Regions from separate parts of the Streptomyces sp. LZ34 genome, predicted to be linked through region 2. Evidence: riboswitches for the same ligand, from Rfam matches in the RefSeq annotation. Region 2 holds a riboswitch; each other region holds the start of a gene.
What was found. A riboswitch is a leader RNA that binds a small molecule or an ion and turns the genes downstream of it on or off. The one in region 2 is predicted to bind cyclic di-AMP.
Positions count from the first base shown of each region.

Region 1 (3,265 bases), 3.5 Mb from region 2:
GCCGCGGAAATCCACGGCCGCGATACACCGGCGGTAATTCTTAGAAGTTGTATACGGGGCCGCTGTTAATTCCGGACACCCGCCGTGTTTACGGAATGTTTCGAACTCCTCACGCGGGAGGGGCGGCGCAGCCGGTATTCCGACATCGAGCGCTCCGCGTGCGCCGCGGCGAGCGCCCGCGCGCGGTCCGCGTCGCCGCGCGCCACCGCGTCGACCAGCGCGCCGTGCTCGTCCCAGGACTCCACGGCCCGGAGCGAGAAGTCGGAGCGCAGGGCGCCGCCCGGGGCGGGCGTCGCCGGCCGACGGGCCGGCTCCACCGCATACACCCAGGCGATCTTGCGCCTCAGCTGCACCAGCAGCCCGGCCAGGCTCGGGCTGCCGGAGGCCTGGGCCAGCGTCTCGTGGAACCAGTCGCTGAGCGGCCGCAGCTCGCCCAGCTGCCCGCGCTGGGCCCGCTCCTGGCCGAGCCGGACCAGGCCGCGCAACACCTTCAGGTGTGCCTCGGTGCGCCGCTGGGCGGCCCGGGCGGCCCCCAGCGGCTCCAGCAGCGCGCGGATGTCCAGCAGGTCGGCCGCCTCCCGGTCGGACGGCTGCGCGACGCACGCGCCCGCGTGCCTGCGGGTGGTCACAAAGCCTTCCGACTCCAGGGTGCGCAGCGCCTCGCGCACGGGCACGCGCGAAACGCCGTAGCGCTGGGCGAGGAGTTCCTCGATCAGCCGGCTGCCGGGCGCGAAGGTGCCGGAGACGATATCGTCACGGATCGCCGTACACACCGCGTGCGCCGAAATCCGGCGACCGCCCCGCATCGCGGTCGTATCGCCGCTCACTTCCGGTCCCGCATTGTCGAACCTCCGCCTTAATCTCCGCGAAACGCAGCCGATTGACGCGTGTTCAGCGACTCTATTCTAAGCAGCTGGAATTTCCGATGGGCGGGGGGATTTCATGGATATTTTTTGGCCAGGCGGCCAGGCGACCAGGCGGCCGGGCGGGTACGCCGAAGGCCCCGGTCCGCGGGACCGGGGCCTTCGGGAAGCGCGGGGGCGTGATCAGATGTTCACGCCGTGCGAGCGCAGGTAGCTGACGGGGTCGATGTCCGAGCCGTAGTCCGGGCTGGTGCGGGCCTCGAAGTGCAGATGCGGTCCGGTGACGTTGCCCGTGGCGCCGGACAGGCCGATCTGCTGGCCGGGGGTGACCGTCTGGCCGACGGAGACCCCGATGGACGACAGGTGGCCGTATTGGGTGTACGTGCCGTCGTTCATCTTGATCACGATGTTGTTGCCGTACGCCCCGCCCCAGCCGGCCTCGACGACGGTGCCGGAGCCGACGGAGTGCACCGAGGTCCCGGACGCGGCGTGGAAGTCCACCCCGGTGTGGCTGCCGGAGGACCACAGGCCGCTGGACGCCTGGTAGCCGGTGGAGAGGTACGAGCCCGTGATCGGCGACACGAACGTGTTCAGCCGCTTGCGCTCCGCCTCGCGCGCCGCGCGATCCTTGGCCTCGCGCTCCTGCTTGGCCTTCTTCGCGGCCGCCTCGGCCTTTCGCTTCGCCTCGGCCGCCTGCCGCGCGGCCTCCTTGCGGGCCGCGGCCTCGGCCTGCGCCTTGGCGGCGGCCTCCTCGGCGGCGTTCTGCTGGGTCTGCGCCTGGGTCGCGACCTGGTCTGCGAGTTCGTCGCCCATGGCGACCGCCTGGCGCAGTCCGGTGTCCTCGAAGCCGCGCGCGTCGTCCGTCGCCGCGAGGGCCGGGGCGGCGAAGCCGGCGACCACACCGGAGGCGGCCAACGTGGCTATGCCCGCGATGTTGGCGCCGGAACGGGCGGTGCGGGGGGCCCGGGTGGGGCGGCGGTGCTTCCCGGTGGTACGGGTGAACGCCATGGTCCGGCGCACTCCTTTCCTTCCCTCTCGCCTACCGGGTTAGCTGACGGGTTCGGAGCAGGAAGGTCTCCTACGGGCCCCTCCCCCTCGCGGAGAAGGCGTCCGATTCACCCCTGGGGATCACCCTCCCGGCGCCGTGGGCGGCGACGGGCGAGGCTGGTTCCCCGGCTCCCCTGGCTTGCGCCGTACGGGGACTCGGCGATGGATGTCCGTGCCGCGGGTGCGGCGTGTCTCGGGCGGACAACCGGACTGACGCTAAGCGCGACCGCATTCGATCACCAAACGGTTCCGCTTTTTTGTTGGTTTCCCCACAGACACGACCGGCCAGACGGGCAACCTCTGCCATAAAGCGGGCGAAACGACCAGCAAAAGAAGGACCCCGGCGCCTGTAACGGCGCCAGGGTCCTTGTCGCAGCGGCCTGTTGGGCCCTCACCGGGGCCGCTCGCGCGGCCGACCGGGCAGGTCAGCCCGTCACTCTGTCGGCCTGTCAGCTTGGCTAGCCCTGGATGACGCGCACCTCGCCGACGCCGAGCGCCCTGACCGGCTCCTCGATCTGTGAGGCGTCACCGACGAGCACCGTGACCAGCCGGTCAGGCGGGAAGGCGCTCACCACCGCCGCGGTCGCCTCCACCGTGCCGGTCTCCGCGAGGCGCGCGTACAGCTGCGCCTGGAAGTCGTCCGGAAGGTGCTGCTCGACCTGGTCGGCGAGCGTGCCCGCGACGGCGGCCGCCGTCTCGTACTTCAGCGGGGCCACCCCGACGAGGTTCTGCACGGCGACATCGCGCTCGGCGTCCGTGAGGCCCTCTTCCTTCAGCGTGCCCAGCACCTTCCACAGGTCCTCCAGGGCGGGGCCGGTGACCTCGGTGGCCACCGAGCCGCTGATGGCCAGCATCGCGGCGCCCGTGGCCCCTCCGGAGGGATCCGGGGCCGCCGAGCGGAGCACCTGGCCGAAGGCGCGCACGCCGTAGGTGTAGCCCTTCTCCTCGCGCAGCACGCGGTCGAGCCGGGAGGTGAGGGTGCCGCCCAGGCAGTAGGTGCCCAGCACCTGGGCGGGCCAGACCCGGTCGTGGCGGTCGGCGCCGATCCGGCCGATGAGCAGTTGGGTCTGCACCGCGCCCGGCCGGTCGACGATGATCACGCGGCCGGTGTCGTCGGCGGTGATCGGCGGCATGGAGCGGGGCTCGGCGACGCCGCCCGTCCAGGCGCCGAGGGACTCGGCCAGCGCCTTGTCGAGGTCGACGCCGGCCAGGTCGCCCACGACCACGGCGGTCGCCGTGGAGGGGCGGACATGCGCCTCGTAGAAGGCCCGCACGGCCGCGGCGTCGATGCCCTCGACGGTCTCCTGGGTGCCCTGGCGCGGCCGGGACATCCGGGACTCGGCCGGGAACAGCTC
Region 1 covers NZ_CM132680.1:3,854,053-3,857,317, forward strand. The annotation lists gene ACWY4P_RS15040 (GntR family transcriptional regulator) at 66-806, opposite strand; gene ACWY4P_RS15045 (M23 family metallopeptidase) at 1,047-1,871, opposite strand; cyclic di-AMP (ydaO/yuaA leader) riboswitch at 1,885-2,082, opposite strand; gene ACWY4P_RS15050 (M16 family metallopeptidase) at 2,369-3,265, opposite strand, start outside.
Region 1: another riboswitch for cyclic di-AMP. It lies ahead of ACWY4P_RS15045 (M23 family metallopeptidase); the one in region 2 lies ahead of ACWY4P_RS30355 (NlpC/P60 family protein).

Region 2 (3,265 bases):
GGCCGTACCAGAAACAGGTGGAGAAGTTCCTGGGCCGCCCGGTGGACGGGCGGCAGTCGCGGACGGACTGTCTGGCGATCCAGAAGTTCCAGGTCAACCATGGGATCAGCCCCACCATCGGCTACGCCGGGCCGGTCACCTGGGGCGTGATGAAGGTGATCAATTCGCAGAAGGCGGCCGGGCGCAACCCGAACAAGGCGAGAAAGTGCCCCACCAACAAGGGCCGCATCGCCTGCGTGGACCTCACCCGCCAGCTGAGCTGGATCCAGGACGGCTCGCGGCTGAAGTACGGCCCGGTGCCGGTGCGCAGCGGCCGCGACCGGTATGAGACCCGGGGCGGGCTGAAGAAGATCTACTGGCGGCACATCGACCACTGGTCGACGATCTACGACGTCGCGATGCCGTACAGCCAGTTCTTCGACGGCGGCCAGGCCTTCCACTCCATCGCGGGGAGCGTGTGGTCGCCGCCCGGCTCCCACGGCTGCGTCAACATGCGCAAGGCCGACGCCAAGAAGTACTGGAGCCTGCTGCGCAACGGCGACGACGTGTACGTCTACGGCCGCAAGCCCGGCACCTGAGCCGCCGCCTCCCGGGGTCCCGGAGAGCCCCTCGGGACCCCGGGGAGGCTGCGAGCCGCTACGCCGGGCGGATGCTCCCGTAGATCGGCATCTCGGTGATCGGCGCCTTCTTGACCACATCGCCCGGCTTCGGGGCGTGGATCATCATTCCGTCGCCTATATAGAGGCCGACATGGCTGATGTCGTCATAGAAGAAGACGAGATCGCCCGGCTCGAGGTCGGAGGTCGATACGCGCGTGCCGACCTTCACCTGGTCCCAGGTGGTGCGCGGCAGTGAGACCCCGGCGGCCTTCCAGGCGGCCTGGGTGAGCCCCGAGCAGTCGTAGGAGTTGGGGCCGGTCGCGCCCCAGACGTACGGCTTGCCGAGCTGTGACCGTGCGAAGGCGATGGCCTTGTCGGCCTTGGTGGCGTACGAGCCGGAGGAGCCCGAGGACCCAGAAGACCCAGAGGACCCCGAGGACCCGGAAGACCCCGACGAGTCGGAGCCGCTCTCCTGGTTCTGCTCCCGCTGCTCCTGCTGCCGCTTCGCCGCCTCCTCCCGCTGCTTCTGCGCCAGCTCCGCCGCCTTGCGCCGGGCCTCCGCTTCCTTCTTCTTCTCGATCGCCGCCAGCCGCGCCTTCTCCTCGGCGGTCAGCTTCGACAGCAGCTGACGGGCCTGGGTGAGCTTGTCCTGGACGGTCTTCTTCTTGGTCTTCAGCTGCTGCTGCGACCGGGTCAGCGAGGCCAGGCTCTCGCCCGCCTTCGTACGCTCCTTGGCGGCCTTGGCCTGCTGCGACAGGAAGTCGTCGACGGTCTTCTTCTGCTCGCCGGTCAGCCGGTCCATCAGATGGGACTGGTCGAAGATGTCCTGCGGGTCGGAGGCGAACAGCAGGGTCGCGGCGCTGGAGGCCATGCCGCCGTTGCGGTACTGGGCCGCCGCATAGCTGCCCAGCTTGCGCCGTGCCTCGTTCAGCTTCTCGGTGCGCTTGGCGACGCTGTCCAGCAGCCGGTCGACCTTGGCGCGCTGCTCGCCCGTGTGCTCCTTGGCGGCGTTGTAGCTCTGGGTCGCGGATTCGGCCTGGTGGTAGAGCGTGTCGACCTTCTTCTTGACCTCTTCGACCGTCGGCTTGGGCTTGCCGGGCTCGGCGCTCGCCGTCTGGGAGAGGAGGGTGACGGAGGCGAGGGCGGCCGTGGTGACCCCGACGGCGGTGCGGCGGCCGGTGGCCGAGTCCAGTATTCGGGTCCGCGGCTTGCGGTGCGACGCCAAGGGAGGCGACTCCTTCCGTGGACCGCCTACCGGGTTAGCTGTCGGGTTCGGGCGTCGGAAGGCTGCCCTACGGGCCGTGCGGCGGACGGCTGGCGTCGCCGCGTGGACCGATTCACCCCAGTGGTGCCTCTGGGTCCCCGGCTCCGGCTGCCTCTTACGGCGGGGCCGGACTCGGCGGAGACAGCCCGTGTCGACGCGGTCGCCGACGGGTTCCGGACCGCCTGTCGCAGGACGGTAGCGGGCGTGTGGGGCTCGTGTGAAGGCTGGTGTTCGATTTGCCCCGAAACCGTTTCGTGACATCCGTACGTACGCTGTCAGTGCGGCGCCCTAGACTCGGTGAGCGATGAGCAGCCTCTTTGACGACAGCTTCCTGGCGGACCTCGGGCCCTCGGACGAGCAGCCTCCGCCGCCCGAGGACGACGGCCGGTCCGCCGGTGAGGACGTCCCGCACGACCTCTTCGACGGGGCGTTCGACGCGCCCGTCCCCAGGGACGCGTACTACCGCGACGGCGCGGCGCGGCCCGCGGCGGACCCGGCCGCGCTGCTGGAGGGGCTGAACGAGCAGCAGCGGGCCGCCGTGGTGCACACCGGCTCGCCGCTGCTGATCGTCGCGGGCGCCGGGTCCGGCAAGACCCGGGTGCTCACCCACCGCATCGCGTATCTGCTCGGCGCGCGCCAGGTGCACCCCGGCCAGATCCTCGCCATCACCTTCACCAACAAGGCCGCGGGCGAGATGAAGGAGCGGGTCGAGGAGCTGGTCGGCCCGCGCGCGAAGGCCATGTGGGTGTCGACCTTCCACAGCGCCTGCGTGCGCATCCTGCGCCGGGAGTCCAAGAAGCTCGGCTTCACGTCCTCCTTCTCGATCTACGACGCGGCCGACTCCAAGCGGCTGATGGCGCTGGTGTGCCGGGACCTCGATCTCGATCCGAAGCGGTATCCGCCCAAGTCCTTCAGCGCCAAGATCTCCAACCTGAAGAACGAGCTCATCGACGAGGAGACCTTCGCCGGACAGGCCTCGGACGGCTTCGAGAAGACGCTCGCCGAGGCGTATGCGATGTACCAGTCGCGGCTGCGCGAGGCCAACGCCCTCGACTTCGACGACATCATCATGACGACGGTCAATCTGCTCCAGGCGTTCCCCGACGTCGCCGAGCACTACCGCCGCCGCTTCCGGCACGTCCTGGTCGACGAGTACCAGGACACCAACCACGCGCAGTACACGCTGGTGCGCGAGCTGGTGGGGACGGGCCCGGTGGCCGCCGCCGACGGCGATCACGGCGAGGGCGACGGCGAGGGGCTCGGGGTCGCCGAGCTGTGCGTGGTGGGCGACGCCGACCAGTCGATCTACGCCTTCCGGGGCGCCACGATCCGCAACATCCTCCAGTTCGAGGAGGACTACCCGAACGCCACGACCATCCTCCTGGAACGGAACTACCGCTCC
Region 2 covers NZ_CM132680.1:7,318,055-7,321,319, forward strand. The annotation lists gene ACWY4P_RS30350 (L,D-transpeptidase) at 1-578, shown strand, start outside; gene ACWY4P_RS30355 (NlpC/P60 family protein) at 637-1,824, opposite strand; cyclic di-AMP (ydaO/yuaA leader) riboswitch at 1,833-2,011, opposite strand; gene pcrA (DNA helicase PcrA) at 2,168-3,265, shown strand, end outside.

Region 3 (3,265 bases), 4.2 Mb from region 2:
CGGGTCGCGAGGGTGTACTCCTGACCGTCGCCCAGTTCTTCAAGCGTCGTACCCGAGAGGTCCACCAACTCCGTCTCGACCCCGGTCGCCGCTCGCTCCATGACATCGTCCCCTCTAGACGCTCCGCGCCGGCTCAGGCGAGGCCTCTTCACATGGTGGCCCACCCGATAATGATTGCGGAAGAGCGAAAGGGGCCAGTGGGTGTCGGACCCATCAAGATTTTCGGACACCCAGGGGCGTCATGTGGCCGCGCTTCCCGGCCAATTCATTTCCGGCACGTCCGGCCGGGCGCGGGGCGGGGACAGCGGTTCCGCGCCCGGCCGTGGCGCTCCGGGTCAGGGTTGGGAACCCGGCTCGAGGGCGGTGACTTCGAATACTTCCCCGCAGACCTGGAAGGAGCGCGCCGACGTCTTCATGGAGCGGTAGGAGTCCGGCGGGTAGGCGCGAATTTCGGACGCGGTCCGCCAACAGGGCTTGTCGGAGAGGCCTTTGTTGAGGGTGTGCAGACTCGCGTAGGCGCTGTCGCCGGGTTTCAGGACGACCGTGGGACGCGCCGGTCCACGGCGGGTGGCGGGGTCGCCGATAGCCGCGCCGGGGGCGTCGAGCAGGGAAACGCCGGGAAAGCCCGTCAGCGTGCAACTGGTCTCGCCGGTATTGGTGAAGGCCAGGGGAACATAGACATTGCCCGCGCCGATATCCGCCCGGCCGGTGGACAGTTTCAGCTGGCCCTCGGAGCAGATGCGGCGCACGGCGGGCGGGGCGGCGGAGGCGCCCTCGGTGGCGACGGACGGCTTGGCCGCGGTCGGCGCCTTCGCGGGAGTCGAGGCCGGGGCGGCGTCGTGCCCGGCGGCACTCGGCTCAGCCGTGCCGGGCCGGGAGGAGCCCGTGGCCGAGTGGGGCGCGTCGGCGGAGCCGGGCGGCGCGGGCGCCCCCGAGTCCGTATCGGTGCCGCAGGCCGTGGCCGCGGCCAGCGCGCCGATGAGCAGTGCGCATACGGATAAGACCGGCGGCCGACGCCTCGCGGGCGTCCCGCCGTACCGCTGTGCCATGGGCAACCTCCTGTGGGTCGGGCATCCGGCGGCTCGTCAGCCGCCGCGCCGAGTGCCCCGACATTCCCCGTCCATTCCCCTTCGGCTCCTCTTCCCCCGATCGGCGCCCTTATGTCTCTGGCGGCATTAATCGCATAACAGGGGCAATTCGGCATTGCGGATTCCGCACCATAATCACCCCATCTGGAAAGCAGTGACGCGGATCACAGTTCATCGCTGACGTGATCGATTTCCGGACACAGGTCCGTCGAGACCTTGTCGTAACCAAAACGATGTGTTTACTGTGCCGCACCCGTCGCATTCCATGCACGGGTCTCTCCTCCGCCGGAGCGCCGAGTCCTGCCGTGGCGGAGGAGTGACACGACGACCTGTCACGGCAGGAGCGGGGGAACCAGGTAGGCGCCGTGCCGCGCGATGTCGGGCGGGACGGCTAGGGGTGAAGTCGCGCCACGGTGCCGGGGGCACCGGGAAAGGCGCGGCCGGGCAGCTCCCGCCCGAACCCGACAGCTCACCTCGCAGGCGTCAGGAGAGGATGAGCTCAATGGCTGCACGCGGACGTCACCGACGGCCCCGGCCCCGCCGCGTCTCCCGCGCCTCGCTCGCGTTCACCGCGGGCGGCGCCGGTGTCGCGCTGCCCCTCATAGGCGTCGGCCAGGCGAACGCCGCCTCCGTCGACACCTGGGACAAGGTGGCGGAGTGTGAGTCCACCGACAACTGGAGCATCAACACCGGGAACGGCTACTACGGCGGCCTGCAATTCTCCCAGTCCACCTGGGAGGCGTTCGGCGGGACGTCCTTCGCGCCGCGGGCCGACCTGGCCTCCAAGGACCAGCAGATAGCCATCGCCGAGAAGGTGCTCGACGCCCAGGGCCCCGGCGCCTGGCCGGTCTGCTCGGTCAAGGCGGGCCTGACCCGCGGCGGCCAGCCCGCGGACGTCTCCACCGGCAGCTCCGGCACCACACAGTCCACTCCCAAGGCGGCCCCGAAAGCCACGCCGAAGGCTGCTCCGGAAGCCGCTCCGAAGGCCACCACCAAGGCCGTCGACCAGAGCGCGGCCGCCTCCGGGCGCTCCGGCTCCTCGTACACCGTGGTCGGCGGCGACACACTGTCCCGGATAGCCGACGCGCAGGACATGGACGGCGTCGGCGGCTGGCAGCGGCTCTACGAGTCCAACCGCCAGGTCATCGGCGGCGACCCGGACCTGATCTACCCCGGCCAGAAGCTCACCCTCGACGGAAGCCGGTCCCCCGCCGGGCAGGCGCGCGAGAGCAAGCCCCGGACCGAGCAGACGGACCAGGCCAAGCAGCGCGCGGAACAGGCCCGGGCCAAGCAGCGCGCCGAGCAGGCGGCCAAGCAGCGGGTCGAGCAGGCGCAGAAGGCCCGCGAGCGCGCCAAGCAGTCCGGCTCGGCGGCGCAATCCTCGTCGTCCTTCACCACGCCGGTCTCCAGCCACTCCGTCGGCACCGCCTACGGCGTCTCCGGCAGCAACTGGTCCAGCGGCCACCACACCGGGGTCGACTTCCCCGTCGCCACCGGCACCCAGGTGCGCGCGGTGGGCTCGGCCGAGGTGGTCGCCGCGGGCTGGGGCGGGGCGTACGGCTACCAGGTCGTGCTGCGCCACCCCGACGGCATGTACAGCCAGTACGCGCACATGTCCGCGCTGTCCGTCCATGTCGGCCAGTCGGTGTCCGGCGGCCAGCAGATCGGCCGCTCCGGGGCGACCGGCAACGTGACCGGACCGCATGTGCACTTCGAGATGCGCACCGGGCCCGACTACGGCTCGGACGTCAACCCGCTCGCCTATCTCCGGTCCAAGGGCGTCCAGATCTGAGAGGTGTGTCGTGAAGGGTGCTCTGCCGCGGCCCGGTGCCGCGGCAGACCCGCCCTACATCACCAGATGTGCCTTCGCGTGCGTGACCTCCTCGATGTCACCGCCCGCCTTCGAGATCAGCCGGTGAGCGAGGTTGTTCAGCGCGCGCGCCGCCGCGACCTCCTCGCCGACCCGCGGCTGAGCCGGGTCGTCGGGGTTCCGGTTCGCCCGGCCCTGAGCCAGCATCTCGGTCCCGTCGTGCATCCTCAGCCGGACGACCGCCTCGGTCAGGGGTCCGAGCTCACGGAACTCCATTTCGATGTCGCATCCCACGATCGTCTCCATCGCAGTCATCACCTCCTGCTTCATCTACCAGGATGCGCCTCACCCGGCATCCCGGTCGACC
Region 3 covers NZ_CM132680.1:11,514,072-11,517,336, reverse strand. The annotation lists gene ACWY4P_RS49825 (hypothetical protein) at 1-101, opposite strand, end outside; gene ACWY4P_RS49820 (DUF4232 domain-containing protein) at 336-1,049, opposite strand; cyclic di-AMP (ydaO/yuaA leader) riboswitch at 1,404-1,585, shown strand; gene ACWY4P_RS49815 (transglycosylase family protein) at 1,591-2,880, shown strand; gene ACWY4P_RS49810 (dsRBD fold-containing protein) at 2,935-3,204, opposite strand; partial or broken gene ACWY4P_RS49805 (phosphoribosyltransferase) at 3,246-3,265, opposite strand, start outside.
Region 3: another riboswitch for cyclic di-AMP. It lies ahead of ACWY4P_RS49815 (transglycosylase family protein); the one in region 2 lies ahead of ACWY4P_RS30355 (NlpC/P60 family protein).